DNA from 4 places in the Rhizobium sp. P28RR-XV genome. Region 1 is predicted to be linked to each of the others. Evidence: predicted binding sites of a transcription regulator. Region 1 holds the regulator's gene; each other region holds the start of a gene.
The links. The regulator PhoB, encoded in region 1, activates phosphate uptake and scavenging genes when phosphate is short. The targets are predictions, from matches to a motif close to TGTCATNNANCTGTCAT.
Positions count from the first base shown of each region.

Region 2: HGP12_RS18470 (DUF47 family protein) is a predicted target of PhoB. The motif match lies at 2,537-2,553, and genes of this name have one in related genera.
Region 3: HGP12_RS10385 (DUF2794 domain-containing protein) is a predicted target of PhoB. The motif match lies at 2,061-2,077, and genes of this name have one in related genera.
Region 4: HGP12_RS08575 (acetoacetate decarboxylase) is a predicted target of PhoB. The motif match lies at 1,805-1,821, and genes of this name have one in related genera.

Region 1 covers NZ_JABAIG010000011.1:7,784-11,995, forward strand. Annotated here, with positions in the region: gene HGP12_RS22915 (aspartate aminotransferase family protein) at 1-473, opposite strand, end outside; gene HGP12_RS22920 (GcrA family cell cycle regulator) at 895-1,428, shown strand; gene phoB (phosphate regulon transcriptional regulator PhoB) at 1,520-2,203, opposite strand; gene phoU (phosphate signaling complex protein PhoU) at 2,234-2,944, opposite strand; gene pstB (phosphate ABC transporter ATP-binding protein PstB) at 2,996-3,811, opposite strand; gene pstA (phosphate ABC transporter permease PstA) at 3,825-4,212, opposite strand, start outside.
Region 2 covers NZ_JABAIG010000008.1:187,982-192,193, forward strand. Annotated here, with positions in the region: gene HGP12_RS18455 (taurine ABC transporter ATP-binding protein) at 1-387, shown strand, start outside; gene HGP12_RS18460 (ABC transporter permease subunit) at 384-1,238, shown strand; gene HGP12_RS18465 (LLM class flavin-dependent oxidoreductase) at 1,326-2,408, shown strand; gene HGP12_RS18470 (DUF47 family protein) at 2,573-3,214, shown strand; gene HGP12_RS18475 (inorganic phosphate transporter) at 3,214-4,212, shown strand, end outside.
Region 3 covers NZ_JABAIG010000004.1:199,607-203,818, reverse strand. Annotated here, with positions in the region: gene acnA (aconitate hydratase AcnA) at 1-735, shown strand, start outside; gene HGP12_RS10390 (thioredoxin family protein) at 1,015-1,758, shown strand; gene HGP12_RS10385 (DUF2794 domain-containing protein) at 2,099-2,500, shown strand; gene HGP12_RS10380 (GNAT family N-acetyltransferase) at 2,570-3,127, opposite strand; gene HGP12_RS10375 (Bax inhibitor-1/YccA family protein) at 3,350-4,090, opposite strand.
Region 4 covers NZ_JABAIG010000003.1:364,625-368,836, forward strand. Annotated here, with positions in the region: gene HGP12_RS08570 (patatin-like phospholipase family protein) at 1-959, opposite strand, end outside; gene HGP12_RS08575 (acetoacetate decarboxylase) at 999-1,745, opposite strand; gene HGP12_RS08580 (3-hydroxybutyrate dehydrogenase) at 1,951-2,739, shown strand; gene ppk2 (polyphosphate kinase 2) at 2,837-3,751, shown strand; gene HGP12_RS08590 (class I SAM-dependent methyltransferase) at 3,890-4,212, opposite strand, start outside.

The sequences.
Region 1 (4,212 bases):
AAACCCGGCGCCTTCGGGCCGAAGCCTTCGATGTATTTCTCCTGGCCGCCGGCGGCGATCGTCGCGATGGTACGCCCGTGGAAGGCGCCTTCGAAGGTGATGATGTGGAACTTTTCAGGATGCCCCTTGGCGAATTGATAGCGCCGCGCCGTCTTGATGGCGCATTCCAGCGCCTCTGCACCCGAATTGGTGAAGAAGACCTTGTCGGCGAAGGTAACGTCCGTCAGCCGCTTCGACAGCTTTTCCTGCCCGGGCACTTCATAGAGGTTGGACAGGTGCCAGACCTTGTCGGCCTGCGCCTTCAGCTCGGCGACCAGATGAGGATGGGCATGACCGAGCGAATTGACTGCCACGCCGGCTGCGAAATCGAGGTAGCGCTCGCCGTTTTCGGTAACCAGCCAGACGCCCTCGCCTCGCTCGAACCGCAGCGGAGCACGCAGATAGGTATCGTAAAGCGGCGCGGTCTCTGCCATGGCATATCTCCTCGATCACAACCCTAAGGACCAATCGCTTCCACTTGATGAAACGGGTCCGAAAAAATCAAAAGCCGCCTTGCGGCGGCCTGGCCACTATTGATGTTTTGCACCGCGATGTCAACAAAACTGGCGTTTAGCAGGTGCGAGAAAGCGCTGTCGGCCAAAAGGGATGCGTTCGGCACTGCCTATTGCAGAAATGCCACGCCGGGGCAGCAAGTTGGGGAAAACCTCGAAATCGATTCCTCAAGATTCCCGCGACTCTTGTCACGGAGTCAGCCTCACACTAGGTTAAAAATCAATTGCTAGACTGCATGCGGCGGAACTAGTCACCACAATTTTAGAGCGTTTCGCGCCTCGATCCCATGCGAGGCAATGGTGAGGGATTCTGCCATCGGAAACGCGACAGCGGAGACAGGGCATGAATTGGACAGACGAACGCGTCGAGAAGCTGAAAAAGCTATGGTCCGAAGGGTTGAGCGCCAGCCAGATTGCGGCGCAGCTTGGCGGCGTGAGCCGTAATGCCGTCATCGGCAAGGTGCATCGCCTGAACCTTCCTGGCCGAGCGAAGGCGGGCGGCACGGCGGCTGCGGCACGCACGCCGAAGCGCAGCAGCGCGGCACCGCGCGCGCCGAATTACGCGTCTCGTGTCGCAACCCGCACGGTTACCCGCCAGCAGGGCGCAACCATGCTCAAGGAAGAGGTCGAGATCGATGCCGTCAACGAGATCCGGTATCGTCCGGCTGCCAACGTCGTCGTTCCGATCTCCCGGCGTCTCGGCCTGACCGAGCTTACGGAACGCACCTGCAAGTGGCCCGTCGGCGACCCGCTGAAGGACGATTTCCACTTCTGCGGCAACGAGAGCCCGGATGCATCGCCCTATTGCGGCTACCACCAGCGCCTGGCCTACCAGCCGGTGCATGAGCGGCGCCGGCCGGCTCAACCGCGCGGCTGATATGTCCCCAAAGCTGAGATAAAAGAAACGGGCCATTGAGGCCCGTTTTCTATTTCCGCCGCTATGTCGATGCCTGACCGGGTATCGCCGCTCAGGCTTCCATGGAGTAGCCCGCGCCGCGAACGGTACGGATGACATCCTGCATATTGGAGAAGTTGAGCGCCTTGCGCAGGCGACCGACATGCACGTCGACGGTGCGTTCGTCGACATAGATATCATGCCCCCATACGCCGTCCAGCAGCTGCGAGCGCGAGAAGACGCGGCCCGGCGAGGACATCAGGAATTCCAGCAGGCGGAACTCCGTCGGCCCCAACCGCACTTCGCGGCTTTTGCGATGAACGCGATGGGTTTCGCGGTCCAGCTCGATATCCCCGCAACGCAGCACCGTGGAGAGAACCTCCGGACGGGCACGCCGCAGCATCGCCTTGACACGGGCCATCAGCTCCGGCGTCGAGAACGGCTTGACGACGTAATCGTCCGCGCCGGTGGAAAGCCCGCGCACGCGCTCGCTCTCCTCCCCTCGGGCCGTCAGCATGATGATCGGCAGGCGCTCCGTCTCCGGCCGCATACGCAGCCGGCGGCAGAGTTCGATGCCGGACACGCCGGGGAGCATCCAGTCGAGGATCAGGAGATCGGGAATGCGCTCCTGGAGACGCAGCTCGGCCTCATCGCCTCTGAGGATCGTGTCGACCTCGAAGCCTTCGGCCTCGAGATTGTAGCGCAGCAGAACGCTTAGCGCTTCCTCGTCTTCTACAACAGCAACTCTCGGAACCATGCGCCTTTGGTCTCCCTTTTCGCTTCCAGATTATTCCGTCACCGCGCCGACGGTATTGGCGGTATCATCCTTCGGGCGCTCGCCTTCTGGCTGGGCGCCGGTCGCCATGTAATAGATCGTCTCGGCGATGTTGGTGGCATGGTCGCCGATGCGCTCGATGTTCTTGGCGCAGAAGAGAAGATGCGTGCAGGTGGTGATGTTGCGCGGATCTTCCATCATGTAGGTCAGCATCTCGCGGAAGAGCGAGGTGTACATGGCGTCGATTTCCTCGTCGCGCTCGCGGATCGACACAGCCTTGTCGGGCGAACGGGTGGCATAAACGTCCAGAACTTCCTTCAGCTGGCTGAGCGCCAGTTCGGAGAGATGCTCGATGCCGCGGGCGAGACGGCGCGGAACGCCGCCCTGAACGGCGATGACACGCTTTGCGGTGTTCTTGCCGAGGTCGCCGACGCGCTCCAGATCGGAAGCGATGCGGATCGAGCCCATGATCTCGCGCAGGTCGGCAGCCATAGGCTGGCGACGGGCGATGGTGACGATGGCCTTGTCGCCGACTTCGCGCTCGGCATGATCGAGGATGACGTCGTCGGAGATGACCTTCTGCGCAAGAGCAGTGTCGCTTTGGACCAGTGCGCGGACGCTGTCGCTGACCATCTGCTCGGCCAGGCCGCCCATTTCCGCAATGCGGCGCGTCAGGAACTTCAGGTCTTCGTCGTAAGCAGAGAGAATGTGAGTGGAGACCATTTTTCTATCCTCAAGGTGAACTGTGTGAAAGGGTCCGAGCGCCTGATATCATCAACCAAAACGGCCCATGATGTAATCCTGCGTGCGGTAATCGTCGGGATTGGTGAACATTTTATCGGTATCGTTCTCCTCAACCAGATGGCCGAGATGGAACATTGCGGTGCGCTGCGAAACGCGGGCTGCCTGCTGCATGGAATGCGTCACGATGACGATCGTGAAGTTTTCCCGCAGCTCGTGAATGAGATCCTCGACCTTTGCCGTTGCGATCGGATCGAGCGCCGAGCACGGCTCGTCCATGAGGATGACTTCCGGACTGACGGCAACGGCGCGTGCGATGCACAGGCGCTGCTGCTGACCGCCCGAAAGGCTCGTGCCGGCATCGTGGAGCCTGTCCTTGACCTCGCCCCACAGGCCCGCCTTCTGCAGGCTGGTCTCGACGATATGGTCGAGATCGGCCTTGGAACGGTGCAGGCCATGGATGCGCGGCCCGTAGGCGACGTTTTCATAGATCGACTTGGGAAACGGGTTGGGCTTCTGGAAGACCATGCCGACGCGCGCGCGCAATTCCACGACATCGATGCTGTTGTCGTAGACATCCTGATCGTCGAGCGTGATCTTGCCCGTCACCCGGCACGTCTCGATCGTGTCGTTCATGCGATTGAGGCAGCGCAGGAAGGTGGACTTGCCGCAGCCGGAAGGGCCGATGAGCGCCGTCACCGTATTGGCGCGGATCTTCAGGTTGACGTCGAAGAGCGCGCGCTTGTCCCCATAGAAGACCGAAACGTCCTGGCCGATCATCTTATAAGGGATCGTAGTCATCTTCTTGGCCAAGGCTCTTTCGCTTGCGGCTTCGCTCATCATGTTCATTCCCCGGCCCTCCCTACCAGCGCCGCTCGAAGCGGCGACGCAGCAGGATGGCGCCGATGTTCATCGCGACGAGGAAGAAGAGCAGGACGATAATGGCGCCGGACGTTCTTTCGACGAAGGCGCGCTCGGCCTCGCTCGCCCACATGTAGATCTGCACCGGCAGCGCCGTCGAAGGATCGAGAGGCGATGTCGGATAATTGGCGACGAAGGCGACCATGCCGATCAAGAGCAGCGGCGCCGTCTCCCCGAGCGCATGGGCAAGCCCGAGGATAGTGCCCGTCAGGATGCCTGGCATGGCGAGCGGCAGGACATGATGGAAGACCACCTGCATGCGCGATGCGCCGAGGCCAAGCGCGGCGCTGCGGATCGACGGCGGCACGGCGCGTAGCGCCGAACGCGTG
Region 2 (4,212 bases), on a different contig from region 1:
TCGGGCGGCATGCGCCAGCGCGTCGGCATTGCCCGCGCTCTTGCCACCGACCCGGACATCCTGCTGATGGACGAGCCCTTCGGCGCGCTCGACAGCCTGACGCGCGAACAGATGCAGGAATTGCTGGTCTCGATTTGGGCCAGAACCGACAAGCGCATCTTCTTCATCACCCATTCGATCGAGGAAGCACTGTTCCTCGGCACGGAGGTGCTGGTCATGTCTCCACGGCCAGGGCGCGTCGTTGCCCGCTTCGAACTTGATTTCGTGCATCGCTTCGCCGAGAGCGGCGACACGCGGGCGATCGTGACATCTCCGGAATTCGGCAATCTCCGAGAGGAAATTCGCACCATTCTCCACGACGCCGACAACATCAGGAGCGCGGCATGAGCGACATCATCGAGACGCGCCCGATCGCAACCTCCCGGAACAAAGAGCAGCCAAAGCTGGTTCGCGTTCCCGGTTTCGGGGTCGGCGACAAGCCGACTATCGCCATCAGCATCGCCACGGCAATCGTCTGTCTTGCGCTGTGGTGGCTGGTTGGAAAGCTCGGTCTGGTGTCGCATCTCTTCCTGCCCCGCCCGGACGAGGTTCTGACGCAGATCGGTGTCGTCTATCGCGACGGCTATGCCGGCGCGTCCTTGTCCGAGCATATACTCGCCAGTCTGTTCCGCATCGTCGCCGCCGCGACCATCGCGATCCTCCTCGGCATTCCAGTCGGCCTGTTGATGGGTCTCAACCGCTGGGCAAAAGGAATTCTGGATACGCCGATCGAATTCTACTGGCCCTTGCCTCCGCTTTCCTATCTGCCGCTGATGATCATATGGCTCGGCATCGGCGAGACCTCGAAGATCACACTTCTCGTGCTCGCCATGTTCGCGCCGATCTGCCTGTCCGCGCAGGCCGGCGTCCGGTCGCTGCCGCTCGAACGCGTCAATGCCGCCAGGTCGCTGGGTGCAAACCGGCTGCAGCTCTTCTTCGCCGTCGTGCTGCCCTCGGCCCTGCCGGAAATTCTAACGGGCGTGCGGATCGCCTTCGGCATCGGCTGGGGAACGCTGGTGGCGGCGGAACTCATCGCCTCGACCCGTGGCATCGGCTTCATGATCATGTCGGCATCGCAGTTCCTTGCCACCGACGTCGTCTTCGTCGGCATCGGCATCATCGCGGTCTGCGCATTCGCCTTTTCGGCCGCCGTCCGTATCCTCGAGGCTGTCCTCGTTCCCTGGAAGGGCAAGCTTTAACAGCGATCGGCCGTGGGCCGATGTCGTTCGCGGCCCTCCTCTCCATGCAATCACTCATTCGATTGCGACAGACCCACAGGCGCAGGCATGAGCAACAATTGCGAGTTTCTCTGGTACATCCCCAACGATGTCAAACCGGGCCATCGCGGCGATTCCGCCGTCGAGAACCACAACAGCCTGGAGACGCTCACCAGTCACGCCAGGGCGCTGGAGGATCACGGCTGGAAGGGTGCGCTGATCGGCACCGGCTGGGGACGCCCCGACACCTTTACTGTCGCGACCGCACTTGCCGCCCGCACCACCACTTTCGAGCCGCTGATTGCAATACGCCCCGGCTATTGGCGACCGGCGCATTTCGCCTCCGCCGCCGCCACACTGGATCACCTGAGCGGCGGCCGCGTGCGCGTCAATATCGTATCGGGTAAGGATAACCTTGCCGCCTATGGCGACAGCGAAGGCGACCAGGCCAACCGCTATGGCCGCACCAAGGAGTTCATGCGGCTCACCCGCAAGCTCTGGACGGAAGAAAACGTCTCCTATGAGGGCGAGCATTTCCGCGTGAACGACTCCACTGCCGCGCCACGCCTCCAGCGCCGTGGTGACCGCCTGCACCCCAAGCTCTATTTCGGCGGCGCGTCGGATGCAGCGGAGCGCGTTTCCGCCACTGAAGCCGATGTCCAACTCTTCTGGGGTGAGCCGCTCGCCGACATTGGTGAACGGATCAGCCGGCTCAAGGCATTGAGTAGAGAGCTCGATCGAGATCTCCCGCCGCTGGAGTTCGGGCTGCGCATCACGACGCTGGTTCGCGACACGACGGGGCAGGCCTGGGCGGACGCCGAAGCGAAAGTTGCCGAAATGGCCAAAGGCAACGGAGTTCGCTGGAACGATCATCGGCAGTCGGTCGCCGTCGGCCAGAAACGGTTGTTCGATCTCGCCGCGCGCGGCGACGTGCTCGACGATAACCTCTATACCGCGCCGGGCAAATTCGGCGGCGGAGGGGCAGGCACCACATGGCTTGTCGGCTCGGCCGAAGACGTCGCCCGTTCGCTGCTCAAATATCGCGATCTGGGCATCACGCATTTCGTCCTTTCGGACACGCCCTATCTCTCGGAAATCAAGCGGCAGGGCGACCAATTATTGCCGCTGCTGCGCGAGCACGTTTCGGCGTGATCCATCGGCGAAAAATCTGTCCGCGTTGAATGGAAGCCGATGCCGAGCGTCGTGGCGTCCACAGCAAACATCGGCAAGACCTGAAAACATCACTATCCCCAGCCTTTCCAAGCCGCACTTTGTCAATTATGACGATTTCGTGACAATGGACGCATGGAGCTTTGATGCTAGGCTGGTTTCGCAAACTCATGCCGCGCGAGGATCGTTTCTTCGATCTCTTCGCGCAGCATTCGCGCACGATCGTCGGTGCCGCCGAGGCGCTGAACGCCCTGCTTTCCGGCAATGACATCGAGGGAAGGTGCCGGCAGATCATCGAGCTCGAAAATCAGGCCGACGATATTACGCGCGACGTGCTGCTCGCGGTTCGCAAGAGCTTCATTACCCCCTTCGATCGCGGCGACATCAAGGATCTGATCATGTCGATGGATGACGCCATCGACATGATGCACAAGACGGTCAAGACCATACGCCTGTTCGAGCAGAAGAGTTTCGATCCCCTCATGCAGCAGATGGGCGAAGTGATCGTCAAGGCGGCGCATCTCGTTGCCGAAGCGGTGCCGTTGCTGGCTCGCATGGGCACCAATGCCACGCGGCTTGCGACCATCACGGAAGAGATCGTCAAGGCCGAAGGTTATGCCGACGAGCTGCACGAACAGGGCCTGAAGGATCTCTTCCGCACGCACGGCGCCTCCAACGCCATGGCCTACATCATCGGCAGCGAGATATATGGCGAGCTGGAAAAGGTTGTCGACCGCTTCGAAGACGTCGCCAATGAGATCAACGGCATCGTGATCGAGAGTGTCTGATGGAGGCTTCGCTTGCCTTTCCGCTGTTGGTGGCAATCATTGCCACGGCGCTGTTCTTCGACTTCCTGAATGGCCTTCATGATGCCGCGAATTCCATCGCGACCATCGTCTCGACCCGAGTTCTCAGGCCGCAATATGCGGTTCTCTGGGCCGCATTTTTCAATTTCATCGCCTTCATGTTCTTCGGCTTGCACGTCGCGGAAACGCTTGGAACGGGCATCATCGACCCGAAGATCGTCGACGCGTCGGTCATCTTCTCCGCTCTTATGGGCGCAATCGTCTGGAACATCGTCACCTGGATATTCGGCATTCCGTCAAGCTCGTCGCATGCACTGGTCGGCGGACTGATCGGCGCCGGTCTTGCCAAGGTCGGCATCAGTTCGATCGTCTGGGTCGGCGTCCTCAAGACGGCGGGCGCGATCGTCATGTCGCCGCTCATCGGCTTCACGCTCGCATTGTTTCTGGTGCTTGCCGTGACATGGCTCTTCGTCCGGCAGACCCCGTTTGCCGTTGACAGCACCTTCCGCATCTTGCAGTTCTTCTCAGCCTCGCTCTATTCCCTCGGACACGGCGGCAATGATGCCCAGAAGACCATGGGAATCATTGCGATACTGCTTTATTCCCAAGGATATGGCGGCAGCGCTTTCCACGTTCCCTTATGGGTGGTTCTCTCATGCCAGTCGGCCATGGCCTTGGGCACATTGCTTGGAGGATGGCGGATCGTGCACACGATGGGTTCGAAAATTACCCGCCTCAATCCGATGCAGGGCTTCTGCGCGGAGACGGGCGGCGCATTGACGCTCTTTGCCGCGACCTGGCTCGGAATACCGGTTTCCACGACCCATACGATTACCGGCGCCATCATCGGTGTCGGAGCCGCGCGTCGAGTCTCGGCCGTACGGTGGGGCGTTGCCGGCAACATCGTTATCGCCTGGATCATCACGCTGCCAGCTGCGGCCGTGATCTCGGCGCTATCCTATTGGATCATTCAACTCTTT
Region 3 (4,212 bases), on a different contig from region 1:
GGCAAGACCGGCGCCGGCATCTCCGACATCAAGGGTGCCCGCGTTCTCGGCCTCTTCGGCGACAAGATCACCACCGACCACATTTCCCCGGCCGGTTCGATCAAGGCTGCCTCGCCGGCCGGCTCCTACCTCATCGGTCATGGCGTCGGTGTTGCCGACTTCAACCAGTACGGCACGCGCCGCGGCAACCATGAAGTCATGATGCGCGGCACCTTCGCCAACATCCGCATCCGCAACCACATGCTCGGCCCGAACGGCAAGGAAGGTGGCTACACCATCCACTATCCGTCCAAGGAAGAGACCTCGATCTACGATGCGGCCATGCAGTACAAGGCGGAGGGCGTTCCGCTCGTCATCTTCGCCGGCGTCGAATACGGCAACGGCTCGTCGCGCGACTGGGCTGCCAAGGGCACCAACCTGCTCGGTGTGCGCGCCGTGATCGCCCAGTCCTTCGAGCGTATCCATCGCTCGAACCTGGTTGGCATGGGCGTCATCCCTTTCGTCTTCGAGGACGGCACCACCTGGGCCAGCCTCGAGCTGAAGGGTGACGAACTCGTCACGATCGAGGGCCTGGAACACATCAAGCCGCGTGAGCGCAAGATCGCCAAGATCACCTATGGCGACGGCACGGTAAAGGACGTTCCGATCATCTGCCGTATCGATACGCTGGATGAGGTTGTCTACGTCAACAATGGCGGCATCCTGCAGACCGTTCTGCGCGATCTCGCCGCCTGATCGGCGTCTCCGCTCCATCTCGTAGTTTTCACGCAATTCCTGGACGCCGCCGGAAAACTCTTCCGGCGGCGTCTTGTTTTTCACGGTGATGTGTACGGCGAGCCTTTGCCGGGCGTCAGCCTCACCCCATCGTGACTTTGCGTCATCGCGCTAAACCATTATCTCTTGTTTCAGATTTTTCGAGCTTGATGTGGGCTGAGTGGTCCCGAGGAGCGTGAATGGTTTGGGCGTCCGCATTCGTGGGCGGCGCCGAAATTTTACGAAAGAGGTAAAAGGGAAATGCGCCTTCGATTTTCGGTTCCACTTCTGGCAGGCATCGCGCTGGCAAGTTCGCTGCATGCGCAGGAGGCGTCGAAGATCAAGGGCGTCGTCGAGCTCTTCACCTCGCAGGGCTGTGCCTCTTGTCCCCCCGCGGACGCGGCGTTCCGCAAGCTGATCCGCCAGGGTGATGTCGTCGCGCTCGCCTATCATGTCGACTATTGGAACTATCTCGGCTGGAACGACACCATGGCGTCCAAGGACAACACGGCGCGCCAATATGCTTATGCCCGCACGATGGGGCGCAGCGGGGTCTATACGCCGCAGGCGATCGTCAATGGCAGGGCCCATATGAACGGCGCCGATCTCGACGCCATCAATGTCAAGCTCAATGACTTCCAGAGCCACGGCGAGGGGCTGATAGTTCCGGTCAATGCCGTTACCAAGGGCGACGAGCTTGAGATCAAGATCGGCGCCGGCGAGGGCAGGGCCAATGTGGTCGTCGTCTATTTCGACAAGGAGCAGATGGTGGCGCCGAAAGGCGGTGAAAACACCGGCCAGCAGATCGCCTATATGCATGCGGTCTCGGATGTCGAGACCGTGGGCATGTGGGATGGCAAGGCCATGAGCCTGGCGCTGCCCTCCACCGTGCTCGACAAGGCCGGCCGCAGAGGTCTTGCTGTTCTTCTGCAATCGTCGACGCCTTCGGGCGATCCAGCTGCCATCATCGGAGCAACGGTCCTCACGATCGGCTCCGACGGCTGAGCGGCATTTCTGTATTTCGACTTGTGCGGAAAAGATACCCTATTTCGGCTGGCACCGAAAAGGCTCGCTATTTTGGCTGGCGCCAAAAAGGCGAGGTGCCCGGCGAGGACGCATTCGGGGCTGGGGTTTAATCGATGCGCCCCGGCCGGGCCGTTTGACGCGGCGGCGCCAAACGGCGTCTATACTTCCTGTAAATTGGGCGTCGTTTTGTCTGAAATGCGGCGCCGCCGAGATGCTTTCGGGCGGCGTAAAAAAATTGTGAGCCCTCTGCCGTCTTGCAATTTGGTGCGGCTGAGGCAAACTGTCATTCTCCTGTCATGAGATAGCCCCTGGGGGATTGATGACTGATCAGCCGGATTTGCGACACGGCGAACACCGTTCCGCCGATACTAATTCCTCCGTCGTCGTCGATCTCAGGGAATACAAACAAAGCAAGGATCCGCTACCGGTGACCTTCCATCGCCGGGAGCTGGATGCGATTTTATGGATCTATGGCCGCATGGTCGGCGAGGGTGAGTGGCGCGACTATGCCATCGACCATTTGAAGGAGAAGGCGGTTTTTTCCGTCTTCAAGCGCTCCGGCGAGATGCCGCTCTTCCGCATCGAAAAGAATCCAAAGCTGGCGGCCAAGCAGGGCGCTTTTTCGGTCGTCAACATCAACGGCATGATCCTGAAGCGCGGCCATGACGTGCAGCAGGTTCTGAAGGTGTTCGACAAGCAGCTGAAGCTGGTGGATAAGTAGTTTCTCTTCATCGGCTCTATGTTGGCGGATAGGTGCCGTATCAGAGCTGCGGCATATCTGAAACCGATGCTACTCCCCAAACAACGTCCCCGGATAGACCGAAGGATCCGGATCGGTGCCATCTCCTTCGCCCAACGCCTTCTGCATCAGCATGGTGTCCAGCCATCGGCCATGCTTGTAGCCGGTGCCTTTCAACAGGCCGACTTCAGTGAAGCCCGCGGCGCGATGCACGGCGACGGAGGCGGGATGGGCGCCGCCGATGACGGCGATCATCTGGCGGAAGCCGAGCGTCACGCAGCGTTCGACGAGCGCATCGAGCAACAGCCTGCCGACGCCGCGCCCGCGGGCCTCGGGCGCCAGATAGATCGAATCCTCCACCATCCAGCGATAGGCCGGCCGTGTGCGGAACGATGAGGCATAGGCATAGCCGAGGAAGGTTCCGGCCTCATCTTCGGCGACGATATAGGGATAGGCCTTTTCCTGGATCGCCTGAAAACGCGCCGCCATCTCATCCTGGCTCGGCGGCGTGATCTCATAGCTTGCCGTGCCGTTGAGGACGGAGTCGCGATAGATTGCCGTGATGTGGGATAGGTCGTCTGTGGTCGCGCTGCGGAGGCTGATGGACATCTGCTTCTTGTTGCCTGATCTGCTAAAGCAATTCCAGGAAAACTGCATGGCAGTTTTCCGTCCGGAATTACGTAGAAACAAAAGGCTGGAGCATTTCCGCGATTCGAAGAAAAGCGGAAGCGTTCAGCTGTGATTGTCCGCTATCAAATCGCAGGGCTTGTCGCCAGGCAAATGAAAAAGGCGGCCGAAGCCGCCTTTCCGTTGCTCATTCATGCTGCGCGATTAACGGCGGTTGCCCATAAACTGCAGCAGGAACATGAACAGGTTGATGAAGTCCAGGTAGAGCGACAGGGCGCCCATGATGGCCTTGCGGCCGGCCACGGTGGCATCGTCGGCGGTGTAATACATTTCCTTGATCCGCTGCGTATCGTAGGCGGTCAGACCCGCGAAGATCAGCACGCCGATCACGGAGATTGCGAACTGCAGGGCGGACGAAGCCAGGAAGATGTTCACGAGCGTCGCGATGATCAGGCCGAAGAGACCCATCATCAGGAACGAGCCCATCGCGGACAGATCACGCTTCGTCGTATAGCCGAACAGCGACAGCGCGCCGAAGGACGCGGCGGTCACGAAGAAGGTCTGCACGACGCTCTGGCCGGTATAGATGATGAAGATCGACGACAGCGACAGGCCCACCAGCGCGGCATAGACCCAGAAGGTCGTCGTCGCGGCAGCCACGCTCATGCGGTTGATCCTGAAGCTCAGGAAGAAGACCATTGCCAGCGGAGCGAGGATGACAACCCACTTCAGCGGGCTGAGATAGATCGCCTGACCGAAGGCCGTGATCTGTCCGTTTGCAAAGGCGAGCGAGAAGGAGAGATAGGCGGCAACACCCGTGATCGCCAGACCCAGCGCCATCAGGTTATAGACCTTGAGCATGTAAGCTCGAAGGCCCTCGTCTATCATCGCACCGGATTGCGCGCCGCTCTGCGCCCGGTTTTGGTAATTGCGGAAGTCAGCCATGTTTTCCTCTTTCAAGCTCCGATGTGAGTACGGTGTCGGGTCTTTCAAGCCCAGGCGCCGCTGCGGAGCTCCAGCATGCCTGCACAGAATATGAGGCTTTCGAGCCTCATACACAAGGGTCA
Region 4 (4,212 bases), on a different contig from region 1:
ATGTTGACGACGCCGGCATCGGAATAATCGGCGATCAATTCTTCCTCTTCCGGGCTCAACTGATCCCTCGGAACACGTTTCAACGCACCCAGGAGCTTCATCTTCAGCCCGTGAATGCGCTTGAAATTGTCGGTGTTCTGCCGCGTGCGGCTGGAATACATGATGTCCTTGTGACGCGACAGCACGTCCGGCATGCTGCGCGGCAGCACGCCGCGGGCGCTGAACAGATCCACCTGGAACACGAGCGAGCTGCGATCTTCTTCCTGATCGAGCAGATATTGCAGCGGCGTGTTGGAGACGATGCCGCCGTCCCAATAATATTCGCCTTCGATGCGGACGGACGGCAAGGCCGGCGGCAGGGCGCCGCTTGCCATGATATGCTCGGGACCGATGCGGACTTTGTCGGTGTCGAAATAGACGAAATTGCCGGTGCGGACATTCACCGCGCCGACGCTGAAGCGCTTCTTGCCATCGTTCAGCAGGTCGAAATCGATCAGCATTTCGAGCGTCTTCTTCAGCTCCGCCGAGTCGTAGAAGCTGGTGGCACCTTCGGCTCCCGGCAATTCAAGCCAGGGATTGGGAAAGCGCGGCTTGAAAAAGCCGGGCTGGCCCATGGTCATCGTCATCCACGAGCTGGTGCGGTTGCGGATATCGCGGAAGAAATCGCCTTCCGGCGTATAGGCCCAGATCTTGCGGCCGGAGATGATCTGCCAGAACTGTTCGAGGCGCTGCAGGCGCCGGCTCGGTTCGTTGCCGGCGATGATTGCAGCATTGACCGCGCCGATCGAGACACCCGAAAGCCAGGTAGGCTCGCATCCCGCCTCGGCAAGCGCCTGATAGACACCGGCCTGATAGGCACCGAGCGCGCCGCCGCCTTGGAAGACCAGGGCAACACGGTCATATTGCGCGGCTATTTCCGGGATGGTCGGCGCTGCCGCCTTGGTATTTCGTTCGAGCACGGTCCGTCTCCACTATGGTCTTAACAACAAAGCTTTCAGTTATCTGCGCTCGGCGAGATAGTCGTGAACGACTTCGCCAAGCCCAAGCGTCAGATCGGCGGTGAAATGAACGGCCGAGACCACTTCGAGAACCGGCAGCCGCGCGACATCGGCCATGACATGCGGCCTGAGATCGAGGGCGGCGGGGGAAGTCCAGGCTTCCTTGATGGTGATATCGGTGAGGTAATAGCGTACGAGCTCGCAGATGCGCGGGGTGGCGTCGACATGCGGCACGATCTTGATCAGGAAGTTGGGCTCCGACAGAGCGGCCAGAAGCGGTCCCTGATCCACCGGCTTGTGCTTGTAGCCCATCGTTCCCGTGGCGCAGAGGACGCTGCCGTAATGCAGGGTTCCGACGATGACCTCGCCTTCGTTGACGATTTTCGGATTGGCCAGCTTCTTGGGAAAGCCCCAGATCTCGCGGCCGCCGGTGATCGGCGCATCGTCATCCAGATACATGGAATGGACATAGCCGCCCTTTTGTCCGCGATAGGTAACCGGAATGACCTGCCCGGTCTCGGTATAGTCGCCGAAGCCGGTGGAATCGGGCATGCGGATGAATTCGTATTTCACCAGCGGCTCGTAGATCTCGAGCGGCGCGGGCACGACCGCCTCCAAGGCTTCGCGCGTGGTGCGGTAGGTGATGATGATGTATTCGCGGTCGAAGAACCGGTAGGGTCCAGGTGGATAGGAAGGATTGGTCAGCGGCATCGCATAGGCATGCTTCAGAATGTCTTCGACCTTCATCTTATTGTCCGTCGTTGGAGGAAATCGCCGGGCGCCGGAGCGAAAACTTGCACGGTTGCATGACAGTGAAGTGTCAGCCGCAGAATGGTTGCGCAGGAGCGGACCTGCCACTGTTATCAAAGCGACATATCCGGCTGGCAGTGTGCGCTCATCTTGAGCATTTCCCTTTACCCAACCATGTCATAGCGATTGCGGGAGTAGCATAATGGGTTCGTTGACTTCGAAGAATGCGCTGGTCACCGGTTCGACCAGCGGTATCGGCCTTGCGATCGCGCGCGCCTTTGCCGCGGAAGGCGCGAATGTGACGATCAACGGCCTTGGCGATGCCGATGCGATCGAAAAGGAACGGGCTGCCATCGAAGCCGATTTCGGCGTGAAGTGCCGCTACTCCGGCGCCAACATGATGAATGGCGAGGAAGTGACATCAATGGTACGCGAAGCCGAAGAAGCTTTCGGCAGCCTGGATGTTCTCGTCAACAATGCCGGTATCCAGTTCGTGGCCCCGATCGAGGAATTCCCGGACGATAAGTGGGAAGCCATCATCCGCATCAATCTCCTTGCCGCCTTCTACGCCATCAAGGCCGCCATTCCCGGCATGAAAGCCCGCAAATGGGGTCGCATCATCAATACGTCTTCGGCGCACGCGCTGGTCGCCTCTCCGTTCAAATCGGCCTACGTCTCGGCAAAGCACGGCATTACCGGCCTCACCAAGACCATCGCGCTCGAAGCCGCGCGGGACGGCGTTACCGTCAATTCCATCGCGCCCGGCTATGTCTGGACGCCACTCGTCGAGAAGCAGATCCCCGAGACGATGAAGGCACGCAACATGACGGAAGAGCAGGTCAAGCACGATGTGCTGCTGGCCGCCCAGCCGACGAAGGAATTCGTCACCGTTGACGAAGTTGCTGCCATTGCGGTCTTCATGTGCAGCGAGGCCGCAAAGCAGATTACCGGTACGACGCTTTCCGTCGACGGCGGCTGGACTGCCGAATAATACCCCAGATCGTAGCCGGCGCATGTTCGAAGAACGGATCGGCTTGCTGCAGTCGAAGGCTGCAGCAGTTACATGAAAACAGAGCAGGAGGCGCATAATGACCGATGAAACACACGATCCGCTCAGCCGCATCAAGGATGAGATCGTCGATAGCTTTGACGAGGAGCTGGAGATGCAGCTCGAAGAGGACCGGCTGGACGAGTTGGTCGCAGAGGGCCTTATCGGCGAAGGCGAAGAGGCGCTCGATCGCCGCATCTATTTCCGCGAACTCTTCCGCCTTCAGCACGAGCTCGTGCGCCTGCAGGACTGGGTGCAGTACAAGAAGTTCAAGGTCGTCGTACTGTTCGAGGGCCGCGATTCCGCCGGCAAGGGCGGCGCCATCAAGCGTGTCACTCAGCGCCTCAATCCGCGCGTCTGCCGCGTCGTCGCATTGCCGGCTCCGACCGAGCGTGAGCGGCATCAGTGGTATTTCCAGCGCTATACCGCGCATCTGCCGACAGCCGGCGAAATGGTGTTGTTCGATCGCAGCTGGTACAATCGGGCCGGCGTCGAGCGCGTCATGGGCTTCTGCTCGCCCGATGAGCTGGAAGAATTCTTCCGTTCCGTACCGGATTTCGAGCGCATGCTGGTTCGCTCCGGCATCATTCTCCTGAAATACTGGTTCTCGATCACCGACGAAGAACAGGAATTCCGCTTCAACATGCGCATTCAGGATCCGCTGAAGCAGTGGAAGCTTTCGCCGATGGACCTGCAAAGCCGCGTACACTGGGAAGAATACACCAAGGCGAAGGAAGAGATGCTCGAGCGCACGCATATTCCCGAGGCGCCATGGTGGGTCGTCCATGCCGTCGACAAGAAGAGGGCGCGCCTCAACTGTATCGCGCATCTCCTGAACCAGATTCCCTACGAAAACGTACCAAAGCCGGAAATCGTCCTGCCGGAGCGCCTGCGTCATGTCGATTATCATCGCACACCGGTTCCGCCGGAAATGTACGTGCCCGAAGTCTACTGACTAGAGCAATTCCAGGAAAAGTGCTGAGCGGTTTTCCGTCCGGAATTGCTAGATAACAAAGAGTTAGAGCGGTTTAGGGGTTCTGTGAAAAACTAAAGCGCTCTAACTCCGCCACCGGCGAGCAAGGCCGGCTCAAGGTCAGACTGGGCGGTAGGCCCATCCGGATATGGCGCCCAAGCCCAGCCGCCGCAGGAGCTCATAGGCAACTCTTCGGTTGATGGGATTGTGCAGCCTGAGGACTTTCGAGCCGAGAAAATCCATCTCGGCATGCTCGAAAGGCATGAGATGTCGTGCCCTGCCAAGTGCGGCTCGATAGATTTCATGAAAATCCCGCCGGCAGACATAGGTCTTGTACTTGGTCATGCAAAAGGCGGCAAAGGTATCGCTGTTCCTGCGCAAAAAATCCGAGACGCCGATCGTCACCTCCGGCCAGGCTGGATTGAATGTATCGTCGAAAGCGA